2 linked regions of the Azospirillum brasilense genome follow. The protein of the gene in region 1 interacts with the protein of each later gene in a pairwise test. Links are inferred from orthologs where the notes say so. Each region holds a gene or a part of one and is shown on either strand. Other genes may lie near its edges.

Region 1 (15,345 bases):
CACCTCATGCTCCAGCGCCAGACGGCGCACCAGCTCCTCGTCCAGAGGCTTGGCGAAGCGCGCGTCGGCCACCGTCGTCGACAGCCCGCGCGCGCCCAGCTCCGCCGCCGCCTTGCGCGCCTCGGCCAGACGCGTGCCGTAGCTGAGGATCGCCACCTTGGTGCCTTCCTGAAGGATGCGGCCCTTGCCGATGGGCAGCACCTCGCCGCGCTCCGGCAGCTCCAGCCCCACCCCCTCGCCGCGCGGGTAGCGCAGCGCCGAGGCGCGGTCGTCGATGGCAGCGCTGGTCGCCACCATGTGCATCAGCTCCAGCTCGTCCGCCGCCGCCATCAGCACGATGTCGGGCAGACAGCCGAGATAGGCGACGTCGAAGGCCCCGGCGTGGGTCGCCCCGTCCGCCCCGACCAGACCGGCGCGGTCGAGCGCGAAACGCACCGGCAGGCGCTGCAGCACCACGTCATGCACCACCTGGTCATAGGCGCGCTGCAGGAAGGTCGAATAGATCGCGCAGAAGGGCTTGAAGCCCTCCGTCGCCAACCCGGCGGCGAAGGTCACGGCGTGCTGCTCGGCGATGCCGACGTCGAAGCAGCGGTCGGGGAAGCGCTGGCCGAACAGGTCGAGCCCGGTGCCCGAGGGCATGGCCGCGGTGATGCCGAGAACGCGGGAGTCGCGCTCGGCCTCGGCGATCAGGGCGTTGGCGAAGACGCGGGTGTAGGTCGGGGCGTTGGACTTGGGCTTGGACTGGGCGCCGGTGACGACGTCGAACTTGGCGACCGCGTGCAGCTTGTCGGCCGACGCCTCGGCGGGGCCGTAGCCCTTGCCCTTCTTGGTGACGACGTGGATCAGGACGGGCTTGTCGTCCTCGGCGTCGCGGACGTTCTGCAGGACCGGCAGCAGGTGGTCCAGATTGTGCCCGTCGATCGGGCCGATGTAGTAGAAGCCCATCTCCTCGAACAGCGTGCCGCCGGTGACCATGCCGCGGGCGTACTCCTCCGCCCGCCGCGCCGCCGTGCGCAGCGGCCGCGGCAACTGCTCCGCGATGTCCTTGGCCAGATGGCGCAGGCTGAGGTAGGGCTTGGAGGAAATCAGCCGCGACAGGTACGCGCTCATCGCGCCGACCGGCGGGGCGATGGACATGTCGTTGTCGTTGAGGATGACGATCAGCTTGCTGTTCGCCGAGCCGGCGTTGTTCATCGCCTCATAGGCCATGCCGGCGCTCATCGCGCCGTCGCCGATCACGGCGACCACATGGTTGTCGCGGCCCAGCTGGTCACGCGCCACCGCCATGCCCAGCCCGGCGGAGATCGAGGTGGAGCTGTGACCGGCGCCGAACGGGTCGTATTCGCTCTCCGACCGGTTGGTGAAACCCGACAGGCCGCCGCCGGTGCGCAGCGTGCGGATGCGGTCGCGGCGCCCGGTCAGGATCTTGTGCGGGTAGCACTGGTGCCCGACGTCCCAGATCAGCCGGTCGGCCGGGGTCTGGAACACGTAATGCAGGGCGACGGTCAGTTCGACCACCCCCAGCCCGGCGCCCAGATGACCGCCGGTCACCGACACCGCGCTGATGGTCTCCGTCCGCAGCTCGTCGGCCACCTGCCTGAGCTGCTCGGGCTTGAGCGCGCGCAGGTCGGCGGGGGTGCGGACGAGGTCGAGAAGCGGCGTCTTGTCGTTGGGGGTCACGTTGGAAACGTCCTCCGTTCAGGTCCGCCGCGCGACGACGAAGTCGGCGACCGCTTTGAGGATATCGGCGCGCCCGTCGAAGATCTCCAGGTGCGCCTTGGCCTGGACGGCCAGCATGGCGGCCTGCGAGCGGGCGCGGTCCCGCCCGAGGATGGACACGAAGGTCGCCTTTCCGGCCTCGGCGTCGCGCCCGACCGACTTGCCGGTCTCCGCCTCCGTGCCCTCCACATCCAGCAGGTCGTCGACGATCTGGAAGGCCAGCCCGAGGTCGTGGGCGTAGGCGCGCAGCGCGAGGCGCTGCGGCGGCGGGGCCTTGCCCAGGATGCCGCCGGCCTCGCAGGAGAAGGCGATCATGTCGCCGGTCTTCATGCGCTGGAGCCGCGTCGTGGTGCCGAGGTCGAAGCTCTCATGCTCGGCGATCAGGTCGAGCATCTGGCCGCCGACCATGCCGTGCGGTCCGGCCGCCTTGGCGAGCGCCGCCACGAGCTGGCAGCGCACGTTGGGGTCCTCGTGGGTCGCCGGGTCGGCCAGCACCTCGAAGGCGTAGGTCAGCAGCCCGTCGCCGGCCAGGATCGCGGTCGCCTCGTCGAACTTGTGGTGCACGGTCGGCTTGCCGCGGCGCAGGTCGCTGTCGTCCATCGCCGGCAGGTCATCGTGGACCAGCGAGTAGCTGTGGACGAACTCCACCGCCACGGCCACCCGCAGCGCGCAGTCCGGATTGACGCCGAACAGCGCCGCCGACTGGCAAACCAGGAAGGGACGCAGCCGCTTACCGCCGTTCAGGCAGCCGTAGCGCATCGCCTCCAGCACACGCGATTCGGGGAGATCGGTGGTCGGCAGGAGGTGCAGGATCGCACGCTCCACATCGGCGGCCATGTCGGCCATGGCTGTCTTGAGGTCGGTCTGCACGTCAGTCGATCCGGGCGGGTTCGGTGCCGAGGGTGCCGTCGGCGGCAACGGTGATGCGGTCGATCTTGGCCTGGGCCTCGCGCAGCTTCGCCTCGCAATGCCGCTTCAGCGCGGTGCCGCGCTCGTAGGAGGAGATTGCGTCGTCGAGCTTGCCGCGCCCGTCCTCGAGCTGGCGCACGATGCGCTCAAGCTCGGCCAGCGCGTCCTCGAAGCTGAGGGCGGCGATGTCGGGGGGAATGTTAGCGAGGTCAGCCATGATCCATCCGGCCAATGATCCATACGATGGGGTGCCCGCGATGGGACCGAAAACCGAAATTATGGCTCAGCCCCCAAATGCGCAAGGCCCGCGGCGGGCGTATCACGCTCCCACCACGGGCCTAGCCGGAAGAATCGGCCGGAAGAATTCGGAAAGCTCAGCAGTACATCAATTCGCGCACATGCGCCGCGGTGGCGGAGGCGAGGGCGCGCAGATTGTATCCGCCTTCCAGCACCGACACGATGCGGGCGCCGCAATGGGTGCGGGCCAGATCGCCCAGCTTGCGGGTGGCCCAGGCGAAGTCGTCGTCGGTCAGGTGAAGCCCGGCCAGCGGGTCGCGCGAATGGGCGTCGAACCCGGCGGAGATGATCAGCAGGTCCGGTTTGAAATGGTCGATGGCCGGCAGGATGATGTGGGTCATCGCGTGGCGGAATTCCGGCGAGCCGGACATGGCGGCGAGCGGCGCGTTGACGCAGTTGCCGTACTCGCCCTTCTCACCCGCGTCGCCCGTGCCGGGATAGAGCGGCGACTGGTGGGTCGAGCAATAGAGCATGTCGGGGTCGCGCTGGAAGATGTCCTGCGTTCCGTTGCCGTGGTGCACGTCGAAATCCATCACGGCAACCCGCTGCAGCCCATGCGCCGCCCGCGCGTGGTAGGCGCCGACCGCGGCGTTGTTGAACAGGCAGAAGCCCATGGCCTTGTCATGCTCGGCATGGTGCCCCGGCGGGCGCACGGCGCAGAAGGCGTTGCGCGAATGGCCCGACGCCACCGCGTCCACCGCCGCGACCACCGCGCCGGCGGCGCGCAGCGCGGCCTCGCCTGAACCGGGGGACATCACCGTGTCGGCGTCGATGCCCGCGTGCTCCTGCTCCGGCACCAGGGCCAGGATGCGCTCGACATGCTCCCGCGGGTGCGCGCGGGAGAGCTGTTCGAGGGTGGCGAGCGGCGCCTCCTGCCGTTCGAGCATATAGAATTCTTCGGTCTCAAGCGACGCCAGCACCGCACGAAGCCGGTCGGCGCACTCCGGATGGCCCAGCCCTGTGTCGTGGTCCAGGCAGGCGGCGTGGGTGAACAGGGTGGTGAACATGCTTTTCTGTCTTTTTCGTTCGTGTTCGAGGCATTTCCCTGCGTCCATTCTTCCTGGATCGCTAATGAAAGTACAGGATGATTGCGGGGCTTATCGTCACATCCCCCAACCGCCGCCGGCACCCCTTTTGCGCGGAGGACGTGCAAGCCATCCCGCCCTTCGGCGCGGTCAGGCGCAACGCTCGATCACGAAGCGGTAGACGCCGCCCTCCTCGACGCTGGAGGCCAGCCGGTTGCCGGTGGCCTCGCAGAAGGCGGCGAAATCCTTGGGCGCGCCGGGGTCGGTCGCCTCGACGGTCAGCGTCGATCCGGGCGGCACCGTCTTCAGCACCTTGCGCGCGCGCAGCACCGGCAGCGGGCATTGCAGCCCCTTGGCGTCGAGCGTCTGGTCGGCCATCGTTCCTTGAACTCCTTCGGTCACCGCCGCAACGATTCGAGGCGGCGAGTCTAGAACGGCGGCCCGCGCGCCATCAACCCGTTGAACGGTGCTGCCCCATTGAACGGTGCTTTCGCGAAACGGGGAACATTCTTTCGACTACGGGACATCCACGGGTAGACAGCGCAGTACACTCTTCCATATGATTGAACACGAACGATAAACGGCGGTGCTGCGGCGCAGGGATTGGGCGCAACGGTTCGCTGTTGCTTGGCGCCGACAGAAACGGTCGTTTCATGAACATTGCCGATTTGCAGAGCAACGCACGGCGGGCCAGCACGCTGCTCAAGGCCATGAGCAACGAGCGCCGCCTGCTCATCCTGTGCTACCTGACCGAGGGCGAGAAATCGGTCGGCGAACTGGAGGAGTTGGTCGACCTCAGCCAGTCGGCGCTGTCCCAGCATCTGGCCCGCCTGCGCCGCGACAAGCTGGTGCGGACGCGGCGCGCCGCCCAGAACATTTATTACTCGCTGAACGGGCACGAGGCGCAAACCATCATGGCGACTCTCCATGAGCTGTTCTGCGCGCCCGTCGCCCGCAAGAAGGACGAGGGGTCCCCCACCTCCGCCGAGGAAACCAGCAGCGCCCCGGCCTGACGCGGTCCTGTCCGGTTTCAGGCCCGTCCGAAGAAGCGCCGCCCGAACAGAAGAACCGCCAGGGCCAGGACCAGCCAGCCCAGGATGAAGGCGCTGCCGCCCGTGGGGGCCGTCATGGCGAAGGGCAGCGGGCCGCTGGTCGCGGTCGCGTAGAGCGTGCCGCTGAAAAGCAGGATTCCCGCCACGAACAGCCACCCTGACAGGCGCAGCGCCAGACGCGCAGGGCCGTCGGCGGTGCGCAGCAGCGCGACCAGGGCGACCAGGGCCAGCGCGTGCCACATCTGGTATTGCCCGGCCAGCCGGAACAGCTCCTGCCCGCGCGGATCGCCGGCCAACCCGTGGCTGGCATAGGCCCCGGCTCCCACCGCGACGGCGCCGTTCAGGGCCGCGAAGGCGACCCACAGCCGATCAACCAGTCCCATCGTTCCCCTCCACGCTGGCCTTTCCACGCTGGCATTCCCGCCGCACTCCCATTGTGGGGGACGGGAAAAGTTCGATCTCGAAACCAACTGGCCCATCCTTTGCTTAGCACGGGCAGGCCAGCCATCCTACCCCCTCGGGAAACCGGGAGTCTGCGGCGGTTCGGCGCAAATTGATTTGCAAAATGCCAAAGGCTCGTCGTGAACCACATCATTCTGCACCGACAGCCGCAAGACACGTCCCAGGCCGAGCCCGTGCCACGCGCCGGGCCGGAGGGCGTGAGCACACCGCTGTCGCGCGAGGAGGACCGGCTGATCGCCTGGGCGATGGCCCGCGGCGGGCGTCTGCTGGTGGTGGACGACAGCCCGACCAACCGTCTGCTGACCGCGGCGCTGATGCGCAAGGTCGGCTTCACGGTCGACACCGCGGACGGCGGAGCGGAGGCCGTCGCCTCCGTCGCCACGGCGGAGGCTCCCTACGACGCCGTGCTGATGGACGTCGCCATGCCCGAGGTGGACGGGATCGCCGCGACCCTGGCGATCCGGGCGATGACCGGCCCGCGCGCCGCGGTTCCGATCATCGCGGTCACCGCCCACGGCTTCGCCGAGGACCGCGACCGCTGCGTGTTCGCCGGGATGAACGATTACGTGCCCAAGCCGGTCCGCCGCCCCGAGCTTCTGGCGGCCCTGAGGCGCTGGCTGGAACCCGGGTCTTCGGAGGGTGAGACCGTCAGAAGGACGAGCCCGGCTCCTTGAGGAACTCCGCCTCCTCCGGCGTCGTCTCGCGGCCGAGGACGGCGTTGCGGTGGGGGAAGCGGCCGAAGCGCGCGATGACCGCGCGGTGGCGCTCCGCGTAATCCACGACTTCCGGATCGCTGACCCGTTCCCGGAACAGGGTGCAGGACAGCTCCTGGCAGTCCATGTCCTCCTGATGCTCGAACGGCAGATAGAGGAAGATCCGCTCATCCTCGGTGCATTCCAGGTCGTAGCCCTGCTCCACCACATGGCGGGCCACCGCCAGCGCCTTGCCGTCGGTCGCGAAGGCCCGCGGCGAACCGCGGAAGACGTTGCGCGGCACCTGGTCCAGCAGGACGCAGAGCGCCAGGCAGCCGTCCACATCCTCCAGCCAGTGATCGTAGAGGCCCGCCGCCGCCGCTTCGTGATGGGGAAGCAGCGTGTCGCGCACCGTCCGGTCGAAACTGTCGGACTGGCGGAACCAGTAGGGCTTCATCGCCTCGTCGAACCAGAAATCCACGATCTCGTCGATCAGCCTGTCGGTCATCTGCACCACCTTCGCCTGGACATGGGTCGTCGTTAAAAGAACCTCGGCCAAAAAAAGAACAGGGCGCCCGAAGGCGCCCTGTCCAGTCTTAATCATCCACACCGGGCCGGGACGCGGCTCAGTGCAGGGTGCTCCACAGCTTGCGCTTGGTGGCGTACATCAGGCCGGCCAGCACGATCAGGAACAGGATCACCTTCACGCCCATCTGCTTGCGCGCGTCCATGTGCGGCTCGGCGATGAAGGTCAGGAAGGTGCTGATGTCGTGGGCCTGCTGCTGCACCGTCGCCGGGGTGCCGTCGGCGTAGGTCACCCCGTCCGGCATCAGGATGTTGGGCATGCCCACCTGATGGCCCGGGAAGTACTTGTTGTAGTTCATGCCCGGCATCAGGGTCACGCCTTCCGGCGGGTTCTCCTCGAAGCCGGTCAGGAAGGCGTAGAGATAGTCCTCGCCGCCGACGCGGGCCTTCGCCATCAGCGACAGGTCCGGCGGCAGGGCGCCGTTGTTGGCGGCGCGGGCGGCGTTGTCGTTGGGGAACGGCGACGGGAAGCGGTCGGCCGGGATGCCCGGACGCATGAACATCTCGCCCGCGTCGTTCGGACCGGCCTGGACCTCATAGCCGGCGGCGATCGCCTTCAGCTCGTCCTCGCTGAAGCCGATGCCGGCGAGGGTGCGGATCGGGACCAGCTTGGCCGAGTGGCAGGTCGAGCAGACTTCCTTGTAGATCTGGAAGCCGCGCTGCGCCGAGGCCTTGTCGATGGTGCCGAACACGCCGCTGTGCGACCACTCCTGCTTGGGAATGTGCACCGCTTCCGACGCCTGCGCGGCGCCGGCCAGACCCAGGGCGACGGCCGCGGAGAGGATGGCAGACTTCAGAGAGCGCATTATGCCTTCTCCATGGGCTTGGCGTGGGCGCCGGCGGCAACACGGCCACCGCCCTTCAGAACCGGTTCGCAGATGCTGGCGGGAAGCGGCAGCGGACGCTCCAGCTTGCCCAGCAGCGGCAGCAGGATCAGGAAGTGGAAGAAGTAGTAGGCCGTGCCGATGCGGGCGACCAGCAGCCACACGCCTTCCGCGGGCATCGCGCCGGCGTAGCCCAGGACCAGGGCGTCGATGGCCAGGATCCAGAAGAACTGGCGGTAGATCGGACGGAACTTGCAGCTGCGCACCTTGGAGGTGTCGAGCCACGGCAGGGCCGCCAGCACCGCGATGGCGCCGAACATGGCGAGCACGCCGCCCAGCTTGTCCGGGATCGCGCGCAGGATCGCGTAGAACGGCAGGAAGTACCATTCCGGAACGATGTGCGCCGGGGTGACCAGCGGGTTGGCCGGGATGTAGTTGTCCGGGTGGCCGAGGTAGTTCGGGGCGAAGAAGACGAAGGCCGCGTAGAAGATCAGGAACACGACGACCGCGAAGCCGTCCTTGATCGTGACGTACGGGTTGAACGGCACGGTGTCCTGCGGGCCCTTGGCGTCGATGCCCAGCGGGTTGTTGGAGCCGGAGACGTGCAGGGCGGCGGTGTGGAGGATCACCAGGCCCAGCAGCACGAACGGCAGCAGGAAGTGCAGCGCGAAGAAGCGGTTCAGCGTCGGGTTGTCGACCGAGAAGCCGCCCCACAGCCAGGTCACGATCGGGTCGCCGACCAGCGGGAAGGCCGAGAACAGGTTCGTGATGACGGTGGCGCCCCAGAAGCTCATCTGGCCCCACGGCAGCACGTAGCCCATGAAGGCGGTCGCCATCATGGCCAGCAGGATCAGCACGCCGAGGATCCACAGGATCTCGCGCGGCGCCTTGTAGGAGCCGTAGTAGAGACCGCGGAACATGTGGATGTAGACGGCGATGAAGAACATCGACGCGCCGTTGGCGTGGACGTAGCGCAGCAGCCAGCCGTAGTTGACGTCGCGCATGATGCGCTCCACCGACTCGAAGGCGATGTGCGTGTTGGCCGCATACTGCATCGCCAGCACGAGGCCGGTGGCGATCATGATGACCAGCATGATGCCGGCGATGGCACCGAACGCCCACAGATAGTTGACGTTCCGGGGCATCGGATACTGGTTGTACTCATGGTCCAGCATCGTGAAGATCGGCAGGCGGCTGTCGATCCACTTCACGACGGGATTCTTGAACTGGGGGGCGTGAGCCTGAGCCATCTTGGGGTCTCCAGAACCTTAAGGGCCGCTTAGCCGAGCCGGACCGCGGTGTCGCTCGTGAAAGCGTACTGCGGAACGACGAGGTTGGCCGGGGCGGGACCCTTGCGGATGCGCCCTGCGGTGTCGTAGTGCGAGCCGTGGCACGGGCAGAACCAGCCGTCATAGTCGCCGCGCGGATCGGTCGGCTTCTGGCCCAGCGGCACGCAGCCCAAGTGCGTACAGATGCCGACGACGATCAGCCATTCCGGCTTCTTGACGCGGGCGTCGTCGGCGGCCGGGTCGCGCAACTCGCCGAGGTTGACGGTGCGGGCTTCCTCGATCTCCTTCGCCGTGCGGTGGCGGACGAAGACCGGCTTGCCGCGCCAGGTGACGGTGATCGCCTGGCCTTCCTGGACCGGGGCCAGATCCACGTCGATCGAAGCCAGCGCGAGGGTGTCGGCGGCCGGGTTCATGCTGTCGATGAACGGCCAGACGGCCGACGCGACACCAATGGCACCCACGGCACCGGTGGCGAGGTAGAGAAAATCACGGCGGGAAGCCCCCTCGCCGCCGGAGGCCGCGTGGCCACCCGTCCCGGGCGGATGCGTGGTCTGAGCCATAAGCGTTAATCTCCTCAAGGCATACGCGGCGCGCCGAAGCGCCCTATGACACGTGGACCAGTGTTTATCACGACTTGACGGGCATGTCCGCTCACTGGGTGGGTGGGTGCGCGCCGCGTCGACCGGGGTTGTATGTCCCGGGTATCCGGGGTGCGGTATACAGTCGCGGCAACGCCTTGAAAAGGTTTTGTCATCGGGACAACTTGTCGCGCTTTGCGGTGCACCATTAGACTTCGCTGAACCAAAAGGGAATTTCATGCGCCTCGTTCTCTTCGAACCGGACATTCCCCAGAACGCCGGGACTCTGATGCGTCTGGCGGCGGGACTCGGGGTAGCGCTGGACCTGATCGAGCCCTGCGGCTTCGTTCTGGACGACCGCAAGCTGCGGCGGGCCGGCATGGACTACATCGACCAGCTTGCCCTGGTCCGGCACAGCTCCTGGGGCGCCTACCGGGCGTTGCCGCAGGCCGGGCGGCTGGTCCTGCTGACCACCCGCGGCGCCGTTCCCTACACCGATTTCGCTTTCGCGCCCGACGACCGGATCATGGTCGGGCGCGAGAGCGCCGGGGTGCCCGACGAGGTGCACGAGGCCGCCGACGCCCGTCTGGTCATTCCGTTGAAGCCGCCCGCCCGGTCGCTGAATGTTGCGCTGAGTGCCGCGATGGTGTTGGGTGAGGCGCTGCGGCAGACGGCCGCATTGCCGAGCCCCCCGCCCCTCCCCTCGCCCTGACCGATGCCGGACGCCCGCCCATGACCACCTCCCCCGCCGACGCCATGGACATCAGAGCCGCCCGTCAGGCCCAGGCCAGCGCCTGGTTCGCCGAGCTGCGCGACCGCATCTGCGCCGAGTTCGAACGGATCGAGGACGAGCTGACCGGCACCCATTCCGACCTGCCGCCGGGCCGCTTCGAGCGCAAGGGCTGGCAGCGCCCCGACCATGGCGGCGGCGAGGGCGGCGGCGGCGTGATGTCGGTGATGCGCGGCCGCGTGTTCGAGAAGGTGGGGGTCAACGTCTCCACGGTGCACGGCACCTTCAGCCCGGAGTTCCGCGCCAACATCCCCGGCGCCGCGGAGGACGGGCGGTTCTGGGCATCGGGGATCAGCCTCGTCGCGCACATGCGCTCGCCCCTGGTGCCGGCCACCCACATGAACACGCGCCACATCGTGACCAGCCTCGGCTGGTTCGGCGGCGGCGCCGACCTGACCCCGATGGTGCCCGACGAGCAGGACACCGCCGACTTCCACGCCGCCTTCCGCGGCGCCTGCGACCGCCACGACCCGACCTGCTACGCGCGTTACAAGGAGTGGTGCGACCGCTACTTCTTCCTGCCGCACCGGGGCGAGGCGCGCGGCGTCGGCGGCATCTTCTACGACAACCTGGATTCCGGGAACTGGGAGGCCGACTTCGCTTTCACCCGCGACGTGGGCTTGGCCTTCCTGGAGGTCTTCCCCGCCCTGGTCCGCCGCCACATGAACCGCCCTTGGACCCCCGAGCAGCGCGAGCACCAGCTGATCCGCCGCGGCCGCTACGTCGAGTTCAACCTGCTCTACGACCGCGGGACGACCTTCGGCCTGAAGACCGGCGGCAACACCGAGGCCATATTGATGAGCATGCCGCCCGAGGTGAAGTGGCCGTAACGACGGCGCTTCACCCGAGACGCCGCCTCGCCTCCGCCAGACACGCCTCTCGTCCCGGACGGAAGTCCTCGGCGATCCACCACGCCTCGACCTGCTTCAGCAGCGCGCCCACCGCCGGGCCGCGCGGCATCCCCATGGCCAGCAGGTCGCGCCCGGCAATGGGAAGGACCAGGGCCGGCAGATCCTCGGCGGTCGCCAGCGCCGCCTTCACCGCGTCGAGCGCCACCGGTCCGGGGGCGTCCAGCGCCGCCACCAGCACGAGGTCGCGGTACAGTTCGGCGTCGCCCAGCCGGTAGAGCGCCTGCCGCCGCTTCACACAACCGTCGGAGGGCGCCACGGCCATCGGCGGCTCGGTCAGGGCGGCGAGGCGGTCGCGGTCGGCGTTGGACAGGCGCAGAGTCTGGGCCACGGCCAGCGCCCCCGCCCGGTCGGTGTCCAGCACGGCGGCGAAGCGGCGCACCGCGTCGGGCGGCTCGTCCAGATCGTGCTCCAACCGGACCAGCCCGTCCAACCGTGCGGTGCGCACCGCCTCCGGCAACAGATGGGCCATCACGCCGAGCCGGATCATCAACTCCCAGGCCGACGCCGGATCGGGCGCCGCCAACAGGCGGGACAGCTCGCCCCGAACCCGCTCGCCGGACAGGGTGGGCAGGCGGGGGGCCATCTCCGCGCAGGCGGCCAGCGCCGCCGCGTCCGGGGCGCCGCGCCCGTAATGGGCGTGGAAGCGGAAGAAGCGCAGCAGGCGCAGCACGTCCTCCTCGATGCGCTGGCGCGGGTCGCCGACGAAACGCACCCGCCCGGCGGCCATGTCCGCCAATCCCCCGAAGGGGTCATAGACGCAGCCGTCCAGCGTGCAGCTCAGCGCGTTCATGGTCAGGTCGCGCCGGGCCGCGTCCTCCCGCCAGTCGTCGGTGAACTCGACGCGGGCGTGGCGCCCGAAGGTCTCGACGTCGCGGCGCAGCGTGGTGATCTCGTAATGGGCCTTCCCGACCACGGCGGTGATGGTGCCGTGCTCGATCCCGGTGGGGATGGCGCCGATGCCCGCGGCCTTCAGCAAGTCCATCACCCGCTCCGGCGGGGCGTGGGTGGCGATGTCGATGTCCTTGACCTTGCGGCCCAGCCACGCGTCGCGCACGCAGCCGCCGACGAAGCGGGCGTCCGCCCCTCCGGCGGCCAGGGCGTCGAACACGGCGCGCGTCTCGGGCGCGGTCATCCAGGGCTGGGGAGCGATGCGGGCGTTGACGGTCATGGCGGCAGGCTAGCCCGCAAGGCATTCAATTGCCAGAGACGCTCAATTGCCGGAAGGCCCGCCGCCGACCACCCGCCCGTCTTCGACATGGGCCGGGGTGTAGGGCGTGTGCGGCGCCACCCCGCTGGTCAGGGCGACGGAGCCCAAGGTCACCGCCATCGCCGCCACCCCGGCGAAGACCAGCCAAGGCCAGGGCGCCGTCGCCCACCAGGGGGCCGGGGTGTGCGCCTCCTCCGCCTCGCGGCGGCGGCGCTCGACGACCAGCACATAGAGGGCATAGCCGACCGTGGGCAGGAACAGCGGCAGGATGACCGTCAGGAAGATCCGCAGCACCGCGCCGCCCGCCTTACGATGGACCGCCGGCGGGCTGGTCGCCCAGGCGATCGGTTCCCAGGCCGTCGCAGCCCAGCCCTTCAGCGCGCAGGACGTCGCAGAGGTTGACCAGCATCCCCGCCGTCGCTCCCCAGATGAAGCGCTGCTGGTACGGGAAGGCGTAGAAAAAACGCTGGGCGCCCTGGAACTCGCGGCTGTGGCGCTGCGGGTTGGTCGGGTCGAGGATGGCGGCCAGCGGCACCTCGAACACTTCCGCCACCTCGGTCGGGTCGGGAGTCACCTGGAAGGGCGGGCGCACCAGCCCGACCACCGGAGTCACCCGGAAGCCGGTGCGCGTCACATAGGTGTCGAGCCGCCCCAGCACCTCGATATGGTCACGCGCCAGCCCGATCTCCTCCTCGGTCTCGCGCAGGGCGGTGTCCTCCGGGTCGCGGTCGTCGCTCTCCATCCGCCCGCCGGGGAAGCTGATCTGCCCGGCGTGGGCGGTCAGGTTGGCGGTGCGCTGGGTGAAAATGACCGTCAGCTCCTCCGGACGGTCGACCAGCGGCACCAGAACGGCGGCCTCCCGCAGCTTGCCCTGCGACGGCTCGAAACCGGGATTCAGATCATGGTCGCCGCGCACCTTGGCCGGGCGCAGGCCGGCGGCGGCGCTTCCCGGAAAGCGCTTGCGGACCTCATCGAGACTCACCCGCCAGGCAGCCTGCCCAGCGCGAAGAAGACCTTCTTGCTCCATACCCCCACCTCAGCCTCACCATCATGGCCGCGCGTGTCGGCCCGGTCCACCAATTCGTAGTAGACCGGCCGGAGAATTCGCGCTTCGAGCCCGTTTCTTATGAGGATATAGGGCGTCGGCTCGCCATTTTCAGCATTGTGGACGACCCTGATCGGATGATCCGGCCCGCATTCAACCCATTCGTCTAAATTTGTACGGAATGACAGGACCTGTTCGTCTCCACCTCCGCTTGCAGTCATTTCCACGGCGACGAAGGGCGTGTCCTCGACCACGATCCGCCCGCGCTCGACCGGGGTGACCAGCCAGAAGTCGCCGGCCTCGTCGCGCCGCAGGACGGTGGCGAACAGCTTGACCAGCTCGATCCGCCGGATCGGGTCGCCCTCGTGGAACCAGGTGCCGTCGCGGGCGATGCGGATGTCGAACCGCTGCTCCCTTGCGGTCAGGGGCAGGCTATCGACGTTTTCCTCACCTGTCATCCCACCGGGGCGCGTTTCATTTGGGCGCTTGTCATTCGCCCCGTCATTGCCGACCTTCATCGCTAGCCTTCTCGTCTTTTTCGAGCCTGAGGGGCACAGAGGGAACTGGCCGCGCAACGTAATTTCGCCATACTCGTCACATAGGTCCGGACTGGCGGATTTGCCACGATGGCCGTTTCGACACCAGCGGTCATGATTGAGCGGTCATGATTGCCCACCGAGTGCATGGTCTTAAACGGGAGCAGAGACGTGAGCGCAACCGACGCCGCTAATCCGAGCCAGAGCTTTCCCGCCGGCGAGAACCCGCACCAGCTCATGGCGGAGATCGAGGCGCTGGGCGGCCGGCTGACCCATGTCCGCGACCGCATCGGCCGGATCATCTTCGGCCAGCAGGAGGTCATCGACCTCACGCTCATCACGCTTCTGGCCGGCGGCCACGTGCTGCTGATCGGCGTGCCGGGCCTCGCCAAGACGCGGCTGGTCGAGACGCTGGGCACGGTGCTGGGCCTCGCCGAGAAGCGCATCCAGTGCACGCCCGACCTGATGCCCGCCGACATCCTGGGGTCGGAGGTGCTGGAGGAAAACGAGCAGGGCCGCCGCTCCTTCCGCTTCATTCCCGGGCCGGTGTTCAGCCAGCTCCTGATGGCGGACGAGATCAACCGCGCCAGCCCGCGCACCCAGTCCGCCCTGCTCCAGGCGATGCAGGAGCGGCGCGTGTCGGTCGCCGGCCAGTACCACGCCCTGCCCCAGCCCTTCCACGTGCTGGCCACCCAGAACCCGCTGGAGCAGGAGGGTACATACCCGCTTCCGGAAGCCCAGCTCGACCGCTTCCTGATGCAGATCGACGTCGATTACCCGGACCGCGACGCCGAGCGGCGGATGATGATCGCCACCACCGGTTCGCTGGACGAGCAGGCGGTGACGGTGCTCTCGCCCGCCGACCTCCAGGTGGCGCAACGGCTGGTCCGCCGCGTGCCGGTCAGCGAGGGGGTGGTGGACGGCATCCTCGACCTCGTGCGGCGGGGCCGCCCGGAGGCGACCGACCTGCCGGAGGTGCAGCGCCACGTCGCCTGGGGCCCCGGCCCGCGCGCCAGCCAGGCGCTGATGCTCGCCGCCCGCGCCCGCGCGGTGCTGGACGGGCGGCTGGCGCCGTCGCTGGACGACGTGGTGGCCCTGGCGAAGCCCGTGCTGCGCCACCGCATGGCGCTGAACTTCGCAGCTCGGGCGGACGGGATCACGCTGGACGACATCATCAACCGCCTCTGCGCCCCGCTGTCGTAAGGACCCGCCGATGGCCAGCCCCACTCTCGGCGCCACCACCCTGCGGGCGCAGCAGCGCGCGGAGGGGCTGGCCGCCACCCTGCCGCCGCTTCTGGTCGCGGCGGAGCGCGTCGCCTCCACGGTGGCGCAGGGCGTGCACGGGCGGCGCCGCGTCGGGCTGGGCGAGACCTTCTGGCAGTTCCGCCGCTACCAGCCCGGCGATTCGCCGCAGATGATCGACT
Region 2 (15,338 bases), on another replicon or contig:
TTCTTCATGGCCGCGAGCGCCAGCGCGCCGACCGCACCCATGGCGCCGCCCTCGGTCGGGGTGGCGAGGCCGATGAAGATGGTGCCCAGCACCAGGAAGATCAGCGCCAGCGGCGGCACCATGACGAAGGTCGCCTGCTCGGCCATGCGGGAGATCAGGCGCCGGCCGGTCGCCCGCTCCACCACCGCCACCGTTAGGGCGTAGAGCGCGCCCGCCGCGATGGAATCGCCGATCAGGGCCAGGGTGGTCCACTCGTTGACCGTCAGCCACGCCGCCGCCGCGGTAAGCGCCGCCGTGGCGACGGTCTGCAGGACGAGGCGCTGCGCGCCGAAGCCGCGGTTGAAGGCGGCTGCCAGGAAGGCGACCAGCACCGCCACCGAGAGCAGCAGCACGACGTAGTCGGCGCCCGACTTCACGTCGGTGCGGCCCATCACCCAGGTGGCGACCGTGCCCGAGAACAGGGCCAGCAGGCCGAGCTGCCAGACGCCGCGCGCGCCGTTCGGCTCGCGGTGGGCGATGGCCTCCGGCGGCAGGCCGGGGGCGGCCTTGGGCCAGATCATCGAGACGACGAAGACGTAGAGGGCGTAGAGGCCGGCGAGCAGCAGGCCGGGGACGAAGGCGGCCTCGTACATGTCGCCGACCGAGCGGCCGAGCTGGTCGGCCATGACGATCAGCACCAGCGACGGCGGGATGATCTGGGCCAGCGTGCCCGACGCCGCGATGACGCCCGACGCCAGACGGCGGTCGTAGCCGTAGCGCAGCATGATCGGCAACGAGATCAGGCCCATCGAGATCACCGAGGCGGCCACAACGCCGGTCGTCGCGGCGAGCAGCGCGCCGACGAAGATGACGGCGTAGGCCAGACCGCCGCGGATCGAGCCGAAGAGCTGCCCGATGGTGTCGAGCAGATCCTCGGCCATGCCGGACCGCTCCAGCACCAGACCCATGAAGGTGAAGAAGGGCACGGCCAGCAGCACGTCGTTGTTCATCGTGCCGTAGACGCGCTCGGGCAGCGCCTGGAACAGGTCGGGGCGGAACAGCCCGATCTCGATGCCGATCAGGCCGAACAGCAGCCCGTTGGCGGCCAGCGCGAAGGCCACCGGATAGCCGAGCAGCAGCATGCCGACCAGCGTGGCGAACATGATCGGCGCCATGTTGTGGCCGAACCAGCCGCGCCAGCCGTCCTGTTCGGCCAGCGCCGCGGCGCCGGGCACCGGCAGCACGTAGAGCGCCACGGCAACCACCGCCAGCAGCACCAGGGAGATGACGGACAGCCGGACGGCGCGCGGCGAAGGGGTGGGGGAGGTCGTGCTCATCGCGCGGTCACCGGCTGGGAAGGGTGTCGGGGTGGGTGGTGCGCTCGCGTTCGGCCGCCAGCAGCCGTTCCGCCTCGGCCTCGGCCGCCGCCTGATGGCCGCCGGCCCGCTGCTGGTCGTCCTCCAGATGGCCGGACATGATCGCGGCGCGCTTGGCCAGCTCGGACAGGCCCTGGATGAACAGCACGGTGAATCCCAGCGGAATCAGCATCTTCGCCGGCCATTGCGGCAGGCCGCCGGCGTTCATCGACTGCTCCTCGATCATGTAGGAGGCGATGGCGAAGGGCCAGGAGGTGACCAGCATCACGAAGCTGAAGGGCAGCAGGAAGGTCAGATGGCCGAACAGGTCGATGGTGTCGCGGGCGCGCTTGCCGAGCTGCGCGTTCACGATGTCGATGCGAATGTGCTCGTCCTCCTTCAGCGTCCAGGGGGAGCACAGCAGGAACACGGCGGCGAACAGCACCCATTGCAGTTCGAGCCAGGAATTCGAGCTGACGTCGAACATCTTGCGGACGACCGCGTTGACGGCCGACACCAGGATCGCCAGCACGATCAGCCAGGATATCGCCTTGCCCAGCCGCGCGGTGACCGCGTCGACCAGCCGGCAGGCCCCGACCAGGGCCGTCATGAAGGGGGAAGCGTTGGGGCTCGGCATGGTGGGCAGGCCCTCCCGAAAAAGCCGGTCGCGCGAAACGCGACGATGCCACGGCCGGAGAGCGGCGGCCCCGCTCCCCGGTCATGGTTGAGGACGTGCCGGATCAGCGCCGGGCGAGGCGGAGGACGGCGCTGTCGTAGGCGTATTCCGACGCCTGGTTCCACAGGTTCGAATCCGTCTGGAAGCGGCGGTAGCTCTCGTAGAACTTCTTGAAGGTCGGGTTCTTGTCCGACAGCTCGTCGTAAAGCTCCATGGCCGCCTTGTGGCTGGCCTGCAGCACGTCCTGCGGGAAGGCGCGCAGCTTGGCGCCCTTCTCCACCACGCGCTTCAGCGCCGCCGGGTTCAGCACGTCGTAGCGCGCCACGCTGTCGACGTTGGCCAGCGCCGCCGCCGAGGTCAGCGCCGCCTGGTAATGTTTGGGCAGGCTGTTCCAGCGGTTCGTGTTGATGAAGAAGTGCTGGAGCGAGGTGCCGTCCCACCAGCCCGGGTAATAATAGTTCGGCGCGATCTTGTAGAGGCCGAGCTTCTCGTCGTCGTAGGGGCCATTGAACTCGGCGGCGTCGATGGTGCCGCGCTCCAGCGCCGGGTAGATGTCGCCGCCGCTGACCTGCTGCGGCACGACGCCCAGCTTGGACAGGATCTGGCCGCCGAGGCCGGAGATGCGGAACTTCAGCCCCTTGAGGTCTTCCGCATTCTTGATCTCCTTGCGGAACCAGCCGCCCATCTGGGAGCCGGTGTTGCCGCCGGCGAGCGCCTTCAGGTTGTGGCCGGCGTAGAACTCCTCCAGCAGCTTGCCGCCCTCGCCGTGGTAGAACCAGGCGTTCTGCTGGCGGGTGTTCAGGCCGAAGGGCAGGCAGCAGCCGAACGCGAAGCTCGGGTCCTTGCCCACATAGTAGTAGGACGCGGTGTGGGCCATCTCCACCGTGTCGTTGCTGGCGGCGTCGAGCGCCTGCAGCGCCGGCACCAGTTCGCCGGCGGCGAAGACCTGGATCTGGAACTTGCCGTCCGTGGCCTCGGCGATGTTCTTCGCCATCACCTCGGCGCTGCCGTAGAGAACCTCGATGTTCTTCGGGAAGCTGGACACGCAGCGCCAGCGGATCGTCGGCTCCGACTGGGCGATGGCCGGGGCGGCGAGGGTGGAGGCGCCGGCAACGACGGCGGCACCCTTGAAGAATTGACGGCGCTTCATGTGGATATTCCTCCCGAGATTTTTGTGGCCGAGATTTTTGTTGCCCGGACGACGCGATGCTGGTCCGAGGACGCTTGGTCCCCGGTGGGTGGCCGGGGAGGGTGTGGTGACCCTGACAGTGGATCAGGCGGCCGGACAGCGGAATGCGTTTTGCCGGCATATCAGCCATAAGCGCGGCAAGCCATCAGCGGTACGAACGGTTTCACCCGAAACCCGCGGCGGCCCGCCCCAACCGGTGCGGGCGCGGACGGTTTGCTATGCCCGCAATGAATATCTGCTACAGGCACGCCATGCGCTCCGCACCGCGCGATGGGTCGATAAGCTGGGGGCAACTGGTCTCCGACCGCCATCAAACCGACGGATGTTCAATCGCATGAACGGTGTGCGCCATGTCTAGGCTGTCCTCTCCGCTCAACGCCGCCGGAGCCGCCTATCTCGAAGCGTTGCAGGAACGCTTCCGCGAGGACCCCGCGTCGGTGGACGTGAGCTGGCGCGCCGTCTTCCAGATCCTGGACGAGCTGGGCGCCGTTCCCGCCGGAGCACCGTCAGGTGGTCCGGCCGGCGATCCGACGGTTCCGCTGCGGCAGGAGGAGATCCGCCAGCGCGGCCACGCCGCCGCCGCGCTCGACCCGCTGGGCCGCTCTGCGCCCCTCGAATCTTCCGCGTCCGAGGACGCCCAGACCGCGCGCCTGCGCCGGCTCTACCAGGGCACGCTGACGCTGGAGACCGCGCACATCGACGATCCGGCTCTGCGCTCCTGGCTGCGCGACGCCTATGAGGGGGCGGAGACCGCTCCGCCCGCCGAGGCGCGCCGCCGCGCGCTGGCGCTGCTGACCGCGGCGGAGGAGTTCGAGCGGTTGCTTGGCGTCCGCTACCCGACCAAGAAGCGCTTCGGGGCGGAGGGCATGGAGACGCTGATCCCGCTGCTCGACCGCATCCTCGCGGCGGCGGCGGCGGCGGGCGTCACCGAGGTGCAGGTCGGGACCATGCACCGCGGCCGGCTCAGCCTGATGGCCAACGCGCTGGGCAAGCCGCTGGTCGAGCTGTTCGCCGGCATCAAGGGCATGCACCCCTTCCTGGCCGACCCGCCGGTTCCCGCCGACGTGCCCTATCACATGGGGGTGGAGAGCACCCTGTCCTTCGGCGAGCGGTCGCTGGCCCTGACCCTGTCGCCCAACCCGTCGCACCTGGAGGCGATCAACCCGGTCACGCTCGGCCGCGCGCGGGCGCGCCAGGACCTGGAACGGTCGCAGGGCGGCGACGCCAAGCGGGTGCTCTGCGTGCTGCTGCACACCGACGCCAGCGTGATCGGCCAGGGCAGCGTGACGGAGGCGCTGCAACTGTCCGGCGTTCCAGGCTTCACCGTGGCCGGCACCATCCACGTCATCGTCAACAACCAGATCGGCTTCACCACCGAGCGGGAGGAGGCGCGGACCTCGCTCCACTGCACCGGCCTGTGGAAGGCGGTGGACAGCCCCATCCTGCACGTCAACGCCGATGATCCCGACGCCGCGCTGCGCGCCGCCGACCTCGCCGTGGCCTTCCGGCAGGCGCACGGGCGCGACGCGGTGATCGACCTCGTCGGCTACCGCCGCAACGGCCACAACGAGATCGACGAGCCGCGCTTCACCCAACCGCTCGACTACAAGGCGATCGACGCCCACCCGCCGGCCCGCGCCCTCTACGCGCAGCGGCTGGCCGCCGACGGGCTGGTCGGCCCCGAGGAGGCGGAGGCGCTGGCCGCCGGGCACAAGACCCGCTTCCAGGAGGCGCTGGCCGCGGCCTCCGACCACCGGCCGAACCACGACGGCTTCCCCGGCGGGCGCTGGGCGCCCTTCGCCCCGGCCGGCACGCTTCCCGCCGAACCGGACACCGGCATCGCCGACGACCGGCTGCGCGGGCTGCTGGCGGCGCTGGCCGCCATTCCCGACGGGCTTGCCGTGGACCGCAAGGTGGAGCGCGTCATCCGCCGCCGCGCCGAGGAGCCGCTGGACTGGGCGACCGGCGAGGCGCTGGCCTTCGCCACGCTGCTGGCCGAGGGGACGCCGGTGCGGCTGACCGGCCAGGACGTGGTGCGAGGCGCCTTCTCGCACCGCCATTTCGCGCTGACCGACACCGTCACGGGGCGCCGCCATGTCAGCCTGAACCATCTGGGGATGGAGCAGGCGCGGTTCGACGTGGTCAACAGCCCGCTGTCGGAATACGCCGTTCTCGGCTTCGAGTACGGTTACAGCTTGGAGCGGCCCGACGCGCTGGTGATCTGGGAGGCGCAGTTCGGCGATTTCGCCAACGGCGCGCAGATCATGATCGACCAGTTCATCGTCAGCGCCGAGGACAAATGGCGCCAGCCCTCCGGCCTCGTCATCCTGCTGCCGCATGGGCTGGAAGGGCAGGGGCCGGAACACTCCTCCGCCCGGCCGGAGCGCTTCCTGCAGATGGCGGCGCGCGACAACATCCGCGTCGCCCATCCTTCCACCCCGGCCAACTACTTCCACCTGCTGCGCCGGCAGATGCTGCGCCGCGACCGCAAGCCGCTGGTGGTGCTGAGCCCGAAGACGCTGCTGCGCCTGCCCGCCGCCGTGTCGACGCTGGCCGAACTCGCGCCGGGCACCGCCTTCCAGCCGGTGATCGCCACCGCCGGGGCGCGGGTCGAGCGCATCCTGCTGTGCAGCGGCAAGCTGGCCTACGAGCTGGAGCGCGAGCGGGCCGAGCGCGGGCCGGAAACCGGTGCCGACGGTGTGGCGGTGGTCCGGCTGGAAATGCTGTATCCTCTGCCCGACGCCGCGCTGTCGGCGCTGTTCCGCCGCTGGCCGGGCGCGTCCTGCGTCTGGGTGCAGGAGGAGCCGTGCAATCTCGGCGCCTGGACCTATCTGGACCGCCGTCTGGAGGCGTTGCGCGCCGCCGCCGGCTGCGCCGAACCGCGCGTCGCCTGCGTGGCCCGCGACGAGGCGGCGTCCCCCGCCGGCAGCTTCCACGGCGACCACGAGGCCGACCAGCGCCGGCTCGTTGAGCAGGCCTTCGCCGGGATCGCCGCGTCCCTCCCGCCCCGCGAGACGATCGCGGCGGACTGACGCCCCGGCCCTGGAATCCCTCTCCTCGGAGGGGAGAGGGCCGGATGTATGGACTGAACCGAACAACAAGAACCGAGGAAACGCGCCATGTCGTCCACCCCAACCTCCAACGGCCCGGTTCCGCTGCCCGACCTGCTGTCCACCACGGCGGCGGCGCTCGACGCGGTGGCGCGGCTGGCCGAGGCCGCCGAGCGCGGCGTCGCCGCGCTGGTGGCGCCGGACGGGCGCGTCGATGCGGCGGCGCTCGACCGCCATCAGGTGGCGGCGCACGGCTTCGCCTGGGTGGCGACCTACGCCGAGGCGCTGCGCCAGATGCAGGGCTGGGCGGAGCGGCTGGACCGCGCCGGCCGGCTGGGCGAGCTGGAGGCCTGCATGCTCCAGGCTGCCTTCGGCGAGTATCTGGCCCAGCTTGACGGCGGTCTGGCGATGAGCCAGGGCGAGATCGTCCGCCCCGCCGATTTCGGGCTGGACGACGCGGAGCGGGCGGCCTTCCGCACCGGCGCGGTGCATCGGCTGATCGCCGCCGGCAACGCCTCCACCCTGCGGCTGCGCATCGCCGAGCTGCTGGCCGACGCGCTGCACGGCGGCGGCTTCGGCGAGGCGGCGCTGGAGGACGAGGCGCTCGACATGGTGCGTGAGCAGTTCCGCCGCTTCGTCGCCGACGTGGTGGAGCCGCACGCCCACGAGTGGCACCTGAAGGACGAGCTGATCCCGATGCCGGTCGTCGAACAGATGGCCGAGATGGGCGTCTTCGGCCTGACCGTGCCGGAGGAAGACGGCGGGCTCGGCATGGGCAAGCTCGCCATGTGCGTGGTGACGGAGGAGCTGTCGCGCGGCTACATCGGCGTCGGCTCGCTGGGCACCCGCGCGGAGATCGCCGCCGAGCTGATCCGCCTGGGCGGCACCGCCGAGCAGCGGGCGCGCTGGCTGCCGCGCCTCGCGTCCGGCGAGATCCTGCCGACCGCCGTCTTCACCGAGCCCAACACCGGCTCCGACCTGGGCAGTCTGCGCACCCGCGCCGTGCTGGACGGCGACACCTACCGCGTCACCGGGGCGAAGACCTGGATCACCCACGGCAGCCGCTCCGACCTGATGACCCTGCTGGTGCGCACCGATCCGGACGCCCCCGGCTACCGCGGCCTGTCGATGCTGCTGGCCGAGAAGCCGCGCGGCACCGAGGCCGACCCCTTCCCAGCCGAGGGCATGAGCGGCGGCGAGATCCCGGTTCTCGGCTATCGGGGCATGAAGGAGTACGAGATCGGCTTCGACGGCTTCGCGGTGCCGCGCGAAAACCTGCTGGGCGGCGTCGAGGGCCAGGGCTTCAAGCAGCTGATGGCGACCTTCGAATCCGCCCGCGTGCAGACCGCCGCCCGCGCCGTCGGCGTGGCGCAGAACGCGATGGAGCTTGGTCTGCGCTACGCCCAGGAGCGCCTCCAGTTCGGCCGCCCGCTCGCCGCCTTCCCGCGGGTGGCCGGCAAGATCGCCTGGATGGCCGTGGAGACGATGATTGCCCGCCAGCTCACCTATTTTGCCGCGCGGGAGAAGGACAGCGACCGCCGGTGCGACATCGAGGCCGGCATGGCCAAGCTGCTGGCGGCGCGCGTCGCCTGGTCGAACGCCGACAACGCGGTGCAGATCCACGGCGGCAACGGCTACGCGGTCGAGTATCCGATCAGCCGTGTGCTGTGCGACGCCCGTATTCTGAATATTTTCGAAGGGGCGGCGGAAATCCAGGCCCAGGTTGTGGCGCGTGGTCTGCTCACCCGGCGCAATTGATCGCGAGACACGGCGGAGGGCCGGGCAGGACTGACCTGTCAGGACTCCGCTTGTGTCATACCGGCGTATTCGCTATCCGACCCGGAGGCCGAACGACGAGACCTGTCCCGCGATGGAACTTCTGGAACTGCGCTACTTTGTTCAGGTGGCCGACCTTGGCAGCTTTTCCAAGGCGTCGGTCAAGCTTGGCATCACCCAGCCGGCGCTCAGCCGGCAGGTCCAGAAGCTGGAGCACGAGCTGCGCACCAGCCTGTTCTACCGCCATGGCCGCGGCGTCTCGCTGACCCAGCAGGGGCGCAAGCTCTACGACGTGGTGCGCCATCTGCTGGGCGCGCTGTCGGAGATCAAGGAGGAGATCCAGGACCAGTCGGAACGGCTGACCGGGTCGGTCACTCTGGGCCTCCCCCCGTCGATCTGCGCCACGCTGGGGGCGCCGCTGGCCCGCCGCTTCCACGAGAACTACCCCGACGCCACGCTGCGCATCCACGAGGTGTTCAGCGGCACGCTGCTGGAGTGGGTCGAGGGCGGGCGGCTCGACCTCGCCGTGCTCTACGACGCCCGGCGCGGGCGCAGCATGCTGTCCTCGCCGCTGCTCGTCGAGAATCTGCTGCTCGTCCAGCCCGCCAAGGACGCGGTGGCCGACGACGACGGGCCGGTCGAGGTGGAGACTCTGGGCGGCCTGCGCTTCGTCCTGCCGGGGCTGGAGAATGGCCTGCGCCGGGTGGTCGACGCGGCGGTGCGGCGGGCCGACATCGACCTCCAGGTCGACATGGAGATCGATTCCGTCACCGCCATCAAGCAGCTGGTGGAGGAGGGCATGGGCTCGACCATCCTGCCCTTCGGCGCCGTCCACCGCGAGGTGCGCCAGGGCCGGCTGATCGCCCGCGAAATCAGCTCGAAGGACATGCACGCCATGCTCGTCACCGCGACGCCGCTGCACCAGCCGGTGTCGAAGGCGACGCGCGCCCTGCTGCGGCTGATCCACGCCGAGGTGGCGAAATGCGTCGCCAACGGCGTGCTGAAGGGCAAGGTCGTCGCCCCCGGCAGCGCCGGAGAGAACAGCGCCCCCTGATGCGCTGTCGCGCAACACGGCTGTGCGGGCTGATAGCAGCTATGACGGATGGTCCATAGCACGGCCGGTGCGGCGCGGATAGCCTCCCCAACACCACATAATCCCTTGGGGAGGAAACAAGAATGACGAAGCGTCTGGACGGCAAGGTCGCCCTGATCACCGGTGCGGCGCAGGGGCTGGGCCTCGCGATGGCCGAGACCTTCGTGCGCGAGGGCGGCCGCGTGGCGGTCGTGGACATCAACGGCGATGCCGCCAAGGCGGTCGCGGAACGGCTGGGCGAGTCCGCCATCGGCATCGCCGCCAACGTGACCCGCATGGCCGATGTCGAGATGACCATCGCCGCCACCGTCGAGAAGTTCGGGCGGCTGGACATCCTGGTCAACAACGCCGGCTCCACCCACGCCAACGGCCCCTTCGAGAACGTGACGGAGGAGGAGTTCGACCGCGTCTTCGCGCTGAACGTCAAGTCGATCTACCTCTATTCCAAGGCGGTCGTCGCGACCATGCGGGCGCAGAAGTCCGGCGTGATCCTGAATCTCGGCTCCACCGCCGGCCTGCGGCCGCGTCCGGGCCTGGTCTGGTACAACGCGACCAAGGGTGCCGTGCACAACATCACCAAGTCGCTGGCGCTGGAGTTGGCGCCCGACAACATCCGCGTCTGCGCGCTCGCCCCGGTCGCCACCGAGACGCCGCTGCTTGCCACCTTTATGGGCGGCGACACGCCGGAGAAGCGGGCGCGCATGATGGGCATCGTGCCGCTGGGCCGCCTGGGCCAGCCGACCGACGTCGCCAACGCCGCCCTCTACCTCGCGTCGGACGAGGCGGCTTTCCTGACCGGCGTGGTGCTGGAGATCGACGGCGGGCGCTGCGTGTAAGGCGCGTCGTCCGTTAGCCCCCACCCCGACCCTCCCCCGCTCTCGCAGGGGAGGGAGAATGGTCCCCTCCCCTGCGAAGCGGGGGAGGGTCGGGGTGGGGGCACCCGTCCACCACGTTGTTTCCATCTGGATCGAGACTCCCATGTCCTCGCTTCTCTCCGATCTGCGCGTCGTCGAGGTGTCGGCCTTCATCGCCGCCCCGCTGGGCGGCATGACGCTGGCCCAGCTGGGCGCGGAGGTGATCCGCATCGACCCCATCGGCGGCAACATCGACTACCGGCGCTGGCCGGTGGCGCCGAACGGCACCAGCCTCTACTGGACCGCGCTGAACAAGGCGAAACGGTCGGTGACGCTGGCGCTCGACCGGCCAGAGGGGCGGGAGATCGCCCAGGCGATCATCACCGCCTCGGGCGAGAACGCGGGCTTCCTGCTGACCAACCTGCCGGCCAGCGGCTGGATGGGCTACGAGGCGCTGTCGGCCAAGCGCGACGACCTGATCATGCTGCGGCTGACCGGCAACCCGGACGGGTCGGCGGCGGTCGATTACACCGTCAACTGCGCCAGCGGCTTCCCGATGGCGACCGGCCGCGGCGGCGAGCCGGTGAACCATGTGCTGCCGGCCTGGGACGTCGCCGCCGGCCTCTATCTGGCCACCGGCCTGCTGGCGGCGGAGCGGCACCGCCGCCGCACCGGGCGCGGGCAGGAGGTGACGGTGGCGCTGGCCGATGTGATGCTGGCAACGGTCGGCAACCTTGGCTACCTCGCCGACGTCCGGGTGAACGGCGCCGTGCGGCCGCCGATGGGCAACGATCTCTACGGCGCCTATGGGCGCGACTTCGCCACCGCCGACGGCCGGCGGGCGATGGTCGTCGCCATCTCCAACCGTCAGTGGAAGGCGCTGGGCAAGGCGACCGGGCTGACCGAGCGGCTGGCGATGATCGGCCCGCTGATGGACGTGGACATGAACGACGAGGGCGGGCGCTTCGTGGCGCGCGACGCCATCTCCGCCGTGCTCGCCCCCTGGTTCGCCGCCCGCACCCTGTCCGAGGTCGAGAGCGCCTTTGCCGGGGCGGGGGTGCTGTGGGGGCCGTACCGGGATTTCGGCCAGCTGGTGGCGGAGGACGCGCGCTGCTCCACCGCCAACCCGCTGTTCCGCGAGGTCGAGCAGCCGGAGGTCGGGCCGCTGCTGGTCCCCGGCTCGCCCCTCGGCTTCCCCGGCCTGGGTGAGCGCACCGACCACCGGCCGGCGCCCGTGCTGGGGCAGGACACCGACGCGGTGCTGGCCGACCTGCTCGGCCTGCCGTCCGCCGAGATCGGCCGCCTGCACGACGCCGGCATCGTCGCCTGATCCCGTGAGCGGGGCGAGACGACCGGTGCCTGGGGGTGTTGGTGAGGCTTACGGCGGGCCGCAGCGGTCCGCCTCATGCCGGAGGATGACGCGATGGGCGACAACCGCAACACCGACTCCCAACCGCAAGCCGAGAACGACCGCGCGGCGGGCAAGCCCGAGGACCAGCCGGCGGCGACCAAGGACGAAATGACCAAAGCCCAGGAGGACGCCGCGCGGGAGCGCGCGGAAAAGGGCGGCTATCAGTGACCGGCGCCAAATGATCAGCGCCAGCTGATCGGCAACCCGCCGCGAGTTTGCCCCCGGGCAAAGACGGCGCCACTGGCCCGCGTCATGGTCCCTTCCGGTCATCACTTCCGGAAGGACAGCGGACATGACGGAAACGGCCGCGCCGACGACGGTGGTCGCTGCGGAGGAAGCTGCGGACGGGGAGGCCGCCGATTGGGGACCCCTCTCCAGCCTGCCCGGCAACCCCATGATGTGGATTCTCATCCTGGGGGAGCTGGCGGCCTTCGGGGCGATGTTCATCGGCTTCGCGGTGGCGCGCGCCCTCGACCCGGCGACCTTCGACGCGTCGCAGGGGCAGTTGGACCGTCTGCTCGGCGGCGTGAACACCATGGTCCTGGTGACAAGCGGCTGGCTGGTCGCCGTCGCCGTGCGGCGCCGGGGCTCGGGCCGCTCCCACAGGGTGGCGATGCTCGGCGCGATGGCCCTCGGCGGCCTGTTCCTCGCCATCAAGGCGGTCGAATACGGCGACAAGATCGGCCGGGGCCTCACGCTGGAGACCAACAGCTTCTTCCAGCTCTATTATCTGCTGACCGGCTTCCACGCGATGCACGTCGCCGCGGGGATCGTCATCCTGGGCATCGTCACGTGGTGGGACAGCCTGGAGAACCTGGAGACCGGGGCCGCCTTCTGGCACATGGTGGACCTGATCTGGGTGCTGCTCTACCCCATCGTCTATCTGCTGAGGTGAGGCGATGGCGATCCTGACACGCACCTGGATGGTGCTGATGCTGCTCACCGCCGTCTCGATGTGGGCCGGGCATGGAACCGGCGGTCTCGGCCCGCTCGGGGTCGGACTCGTCCTCGCCGCGGCCAACCTCAAGGCCGACCGGATTCTCACCCAGTATCTGGACCTTCGCCGTGCGGACGGCGGATGGCGGGCGGGATTCCGGGTTCTCCTCACCCTGCTGTGGGTGGCGCTCTTCGGGATCTACGTTCTCTATCCGATGATCGGCGCGGCTCTGCGCTGAGAGGCGGTTCGCAGCCGGGTCGCGCCGTCGGAGATCGACGGTCGCGCCCGGCTCCGCAACATCACTCGTAGCGGATGCTGACCGCCGAAGCGGCCTTCAGCGCGCGCTCGCGCGCGTCGTCGGTGTCGGTGCCGGCGGCGAGCGCCACGCCCATGCGGCGGTTCTTGCGGGTCGTCGGCTTGCCGAACAGGCGGACGTCCACGTCATGCTCCGGGCTGCCCACGCGCATGGCGTCGGCCAGACCCTCGATGGCGAAGCGCTCGGCCTCGCGGTCGGCCAGGATGACGGCGGAGGCGGCCGGGCCGCGGACATGGATCGCCGGGATCGGCAGGCCCAGGATGGCGCGCGCGTGCAGGTCGAACTCCGACAGGTTCTGCGACAGCAGGGTCACCATGCCGGTGTCGTGCGGGCGCGGCGATAGCTCGGAGAAGACGACCTCGTCCTTGGTGACGAAGAACTCGACGCCGAAGATGCCGTAGCCGCCGAGATTGTCCACGACCTTCGCCGCCATGTCCTTGGCGTCGTCCAGCAGCGCCGCGGGCATTGGCACCGGCTGCCAGGATTCCTGATAGTCGCCGCGCTCCTGCCGGTGGCCGATCGGCTCGCAGAACAGGATGCCCTCGCGGGTGCGGACGGTCAGCAGGGTGATCTCGTACTCGAAGGGCACGAACTCCTCGACGATGACCTTCCGGCGGTCGCCGCGCATGTTGGCGACGGCGTAGGTCCAGGCGGCCTCAAGCTCGTCGGCGGTCCGGACGGTGCTCTGCCCCTTTCCGGAGGAGGACATGACCGGCTTGATGACGCAGGGCAGGCCGGTGTGCTCCGCCCCGGCGATCACCTCCTCCAGGCTTTCGGCGTAGCGGTACTTTGAGGTGCGCAGGCCCAGCTCCACCGCGGCGACCTCGCGGATGCGGTCGCGGTTCATCGTCATGGTGGCGGCGCGGGCGGAGGGGACGACGGTCAGCCCGGCGTCCTCGAACTCGTGCAGCACCTCGGTGCGGATGGCCTCGACCTCCGGCACGATGAAGTCCGGCGTGTGCTTGGCGATGGCCGCGCGCAGGGCGTCCGCGTCGAGCATGGAGAAGACCTCCGCCGCGTCGGCGACCTGCATCGCTGGGGCGTTGGCGTAGCTGTCGCAGGCGATGACCTCGCAGTCGAGACGCTTGGCGGCGATGACGAACTCCTTCCCGAGTTCGCCCGAGCCGAGAAGAAGGATTTTGGCCGTGAACATGCGCGGACTCCCGTGACGCAGACGCCCGCGGAGCTTTACCCCAACGCGGGCCGTGCGTACATGGCCGAACGCATGCGTACGCCGCATGGACCGGGCGCTATTGCAGGCTGCCCCAGCGCCGGGTGGCGGGTTCGGCCAGCGCCCAGCGCCACTGGCCGTCCTTGGCCCGGCAGATGGTGGTGACGTTGAAGTCGGGCGCGTCGTCGAGCGTGAAGACCACGTCCTTGCAGGGGATCGCCTCGCCGAAGCCGCGGGCCACCTGCACCGTGCCGGTCTTGCCGCTCAGCGGCAGCTTCTCCTCCACCGTCCAGGTCGCCGCCTGCCCGACGGCGAGCGGACCGGCGGCGCGGGCGACGGCGTTGTGGACGTTGTCGGTGATCCGCCGCTCCGCGTATTTCACGCCCTGGTCGATGCCGTAGCTGGCCCCGGCGCCGGCGATGATGCCCAGCACCGGGTTGCCGGTGGCCGAACCGACCGTCGCCGCCACGCCCGCCGTGGTCACTCCCGTGACCGCCGAACCGAACCCGGCGCAGCCGGACAGCGCGAGCAGGGCGGCGGTGGCGAGGGCAACGCGGCGGAGCGGAGACGCGGTCATGGAGCGGCACGGGTTTTGTGGACGGACCGCGGCACCCTATCCGTTCGGATGGGGAAGCCGCCCGTGGCCAAAGCGTGACCTTCGCGGGCGGCTTGGCGCGCTTGTCCCTAGGCAATATCCCTCTCCCGCCTCGGGAGAGGGTGCCCGCGAAGCGGGCGGGTGAGGGTACAGCCGAGGATCAAGGCGCTTGCCGATTGCCGGGACCCTCACCCTTCCCGCGCTTTGCGCGGGCCCCTTCCCTCTCCCGGGACGGGAGAGGGGATTCAAAGGCGATTGTCGTATGGACGGTGGCGGGCTCAGACCCCATGCTTTGGAGGGGCGGCTACGGAAGAAGCAGGATCGGCATGGCGGGCAGACACGGATGGATGGCGGGCGCGGGGGCCGGGCTGCTGCTCGCCCTGCTGGCCGGGCCGGCGGCGGCGGAGCGGATGGTCACCGACTCCTCGGGGCGCCGCGTCACCGTGCCGGACCGGGTGGAGCGCGTGTTCCCCGCCGGGCCTCCGGCCTCCGTCGTCGTCTACATGCTGGCGCCCGAGAAACTGCTGGGCTGGACGCGGGCGATCAGCCCGCCGGAGCGGCCCTTCCTCCCCGACCGCTACGCCGATCTGCCGGAACTGGGGCGGCTGACCGGGCGCGGCAACACCGTCAACCTGGAAACCGTGGTCGCTGCGAAGCCGGACGTCGTCGTCGATGTCGGCAGCACCGCCCCGACCTTCGTCTCGCTGGCCGACCGGGTGCAGGAGCAGACGCGGGTACCGACCCTGCTGATCGACGGGCATCTCGCCGACTCCGCGCGCACCTTCCGCACGCTCGGTGCGCTGATGGGCGTGGCGGAGCGGGGGGAGGAGCTGGCCCGCTACGCCGAGCGGACGCTGAACGACGTGCGCCGCCGCTTCGACGACGTGCCGGAGGGCAAGCGGCTGAAGGTCTATATGGCGCGCGGCCCGCGCGGGC

What was found.
Region 2: the proteins of D3869_RS18020 (region 1) and purT interact in binary tests that used the Escherichia coli proteins (3 or more experiments, as listed by UniProt). The link is inferred for Azospirillum brasilense from one-to-one orthologs.

The regions. Positions count from the first base shown.
Region 1 is NZ_CP032346.1:867,274-882,618, forward strand. Bases 633-3,598 are described here. They hold D3869_RS18020 (polyprenyl synthetase family protein), read right to left. Parts: upstream 2,566-3,598; coding sequence 1,699-2,565; downstream 633-1,698. Other genes in these bases: dxs (1-deoxy-D-xylulose-5-phosphate synthase), read right to left, coding at 633-1,680; D3869_RS18025 (exodeoxyribonuclease VII small subunit), read right to left, coding at 2,591-2,845; D3869_RS18030 (histone deacetylase family protein), read right to left, coding at 3,003-3,598. In the rest of the region: more of dxs, read right to left, coding at 1-632; more of D3869_RS18030, read right to left, coding at 3,599-3,932; D3869_RS18035 (sulfurtransferase TusA family protein), read right to left, coding at 4,101-4,328; D3869_RS18045 (ArsR/SmtB family transcription factor), read left to right, coding at 4,604-4,963; D3869_RS18050 (DUF423 domain-containing protein), read right to left, coding at 4,981-5,385; D3869_RS18055 (response regulator), read left to right, coding at 5,662-6,138; D3869_RS18060 (DUF924 family protein), read right to left, coding at 6,113-6,664; D3869_RS18065 (cytochrome c1), read right to left, coding at 6,783-7,547; D3869_RS18070 (cytochrome b), read right to left, coding at 7,547-8,815; petA (ubiquinol-cytochrome c reductase iron-sulfur subunit), read right to left, coding at 8,845-9,414; D3869_RS18080 (tRNA (cytidine(34)-2'-O)-methyltransferase), read left to right, coding at 9,671-10,144; hemF (oxygen-dependent coproporphyrinogen oxidase), read left to right, coding at 10,165-11,052; D3869_RS18090 (CCA tRNA nucleotidyltransferase), read right to left, coding at 11,063-12,301; D3869_RS18095 (DUF6111 family protein), read right to left, coding at 12,344-12,634; D3869_RS18100 (CoA pyrophosphatase), read right to left, coding at 12,648-13,322; D3869_RS18105 (DUF1285 domain-containing protein), read right to left, coding at 13,319-13,903; and 2 more genes.
Region 2 is NZ_CP032348.1:609,358-624,695, reverse strand. Bases 11,705-14,663 are described here. They hold purT (formate-dependent phosphoribosylglycinamide formyltransferase), read right to left. Parts: upstream 13,790-14,663; coding sequence 12,620-13,789; downstream 11,705-12,619. Other genes in these bases: D3869_RS28755 (hypothetical protein), read right to left, coding at 13,887-14,384; D3869_RS28765 (cytochrome C oxidase subunit IV family protein), read left to right, coding at 12,283-12,558; D3869_RS28770 (cytochrome c oxidase subunit 3), read left to right, coding at 11,705-12,278. In the rest of the region: D3869_RS28810 (TRAP transporter large permease), read right to left, coding at 1-1,154; D3869_RS28805 (TRAP transporter small permease subunit), read right to left, coding at 1,324-1,944; D3869_RS28800 (TRAP transporter substrate-binding protein), read right to left, coding at 2,075-3,160; D3869_RS28795 (2-oxoglutarate dehydrogenase E1 component), read left to right, coding at 3,550-6,231; D3869_RS28790 (acyl-CoA dehydrogenase family protein), read left to right, coding at 6,319-8,007; D3869_RS28785 (LysR family transcriptional regulator), read left to right, coding at 8,120-9,079; D3869_RS28780 (glucose 1-dehydrogenase), read left to right, coding at 9,202-9,954; D3869_RS28775 (CoA transferase), read left to right, coding at 10,097-11,302; D3869_RS33310 (hypothetical protein), read left to right, coding at 11,396-11,551; more of D3869_RS28770, read left to right, coding at 11,676-11,704; D3869_RS28750 (iron ABC transporter substrate-binding protein), read left to right, coding at 14,729-15,338. UniProt on the Escherichia coli protein: Involved in the de novo purine biosynthesis. Catalyzes the transfer of formate to 5-phospho-ribosyl-glycinamide (GAR), producing 5-phospho-ribosyl-N-formylglycinamide (FGAR). Formate is provided by PurU via hydrolysis of 10-formyl-tetrahydrofolate.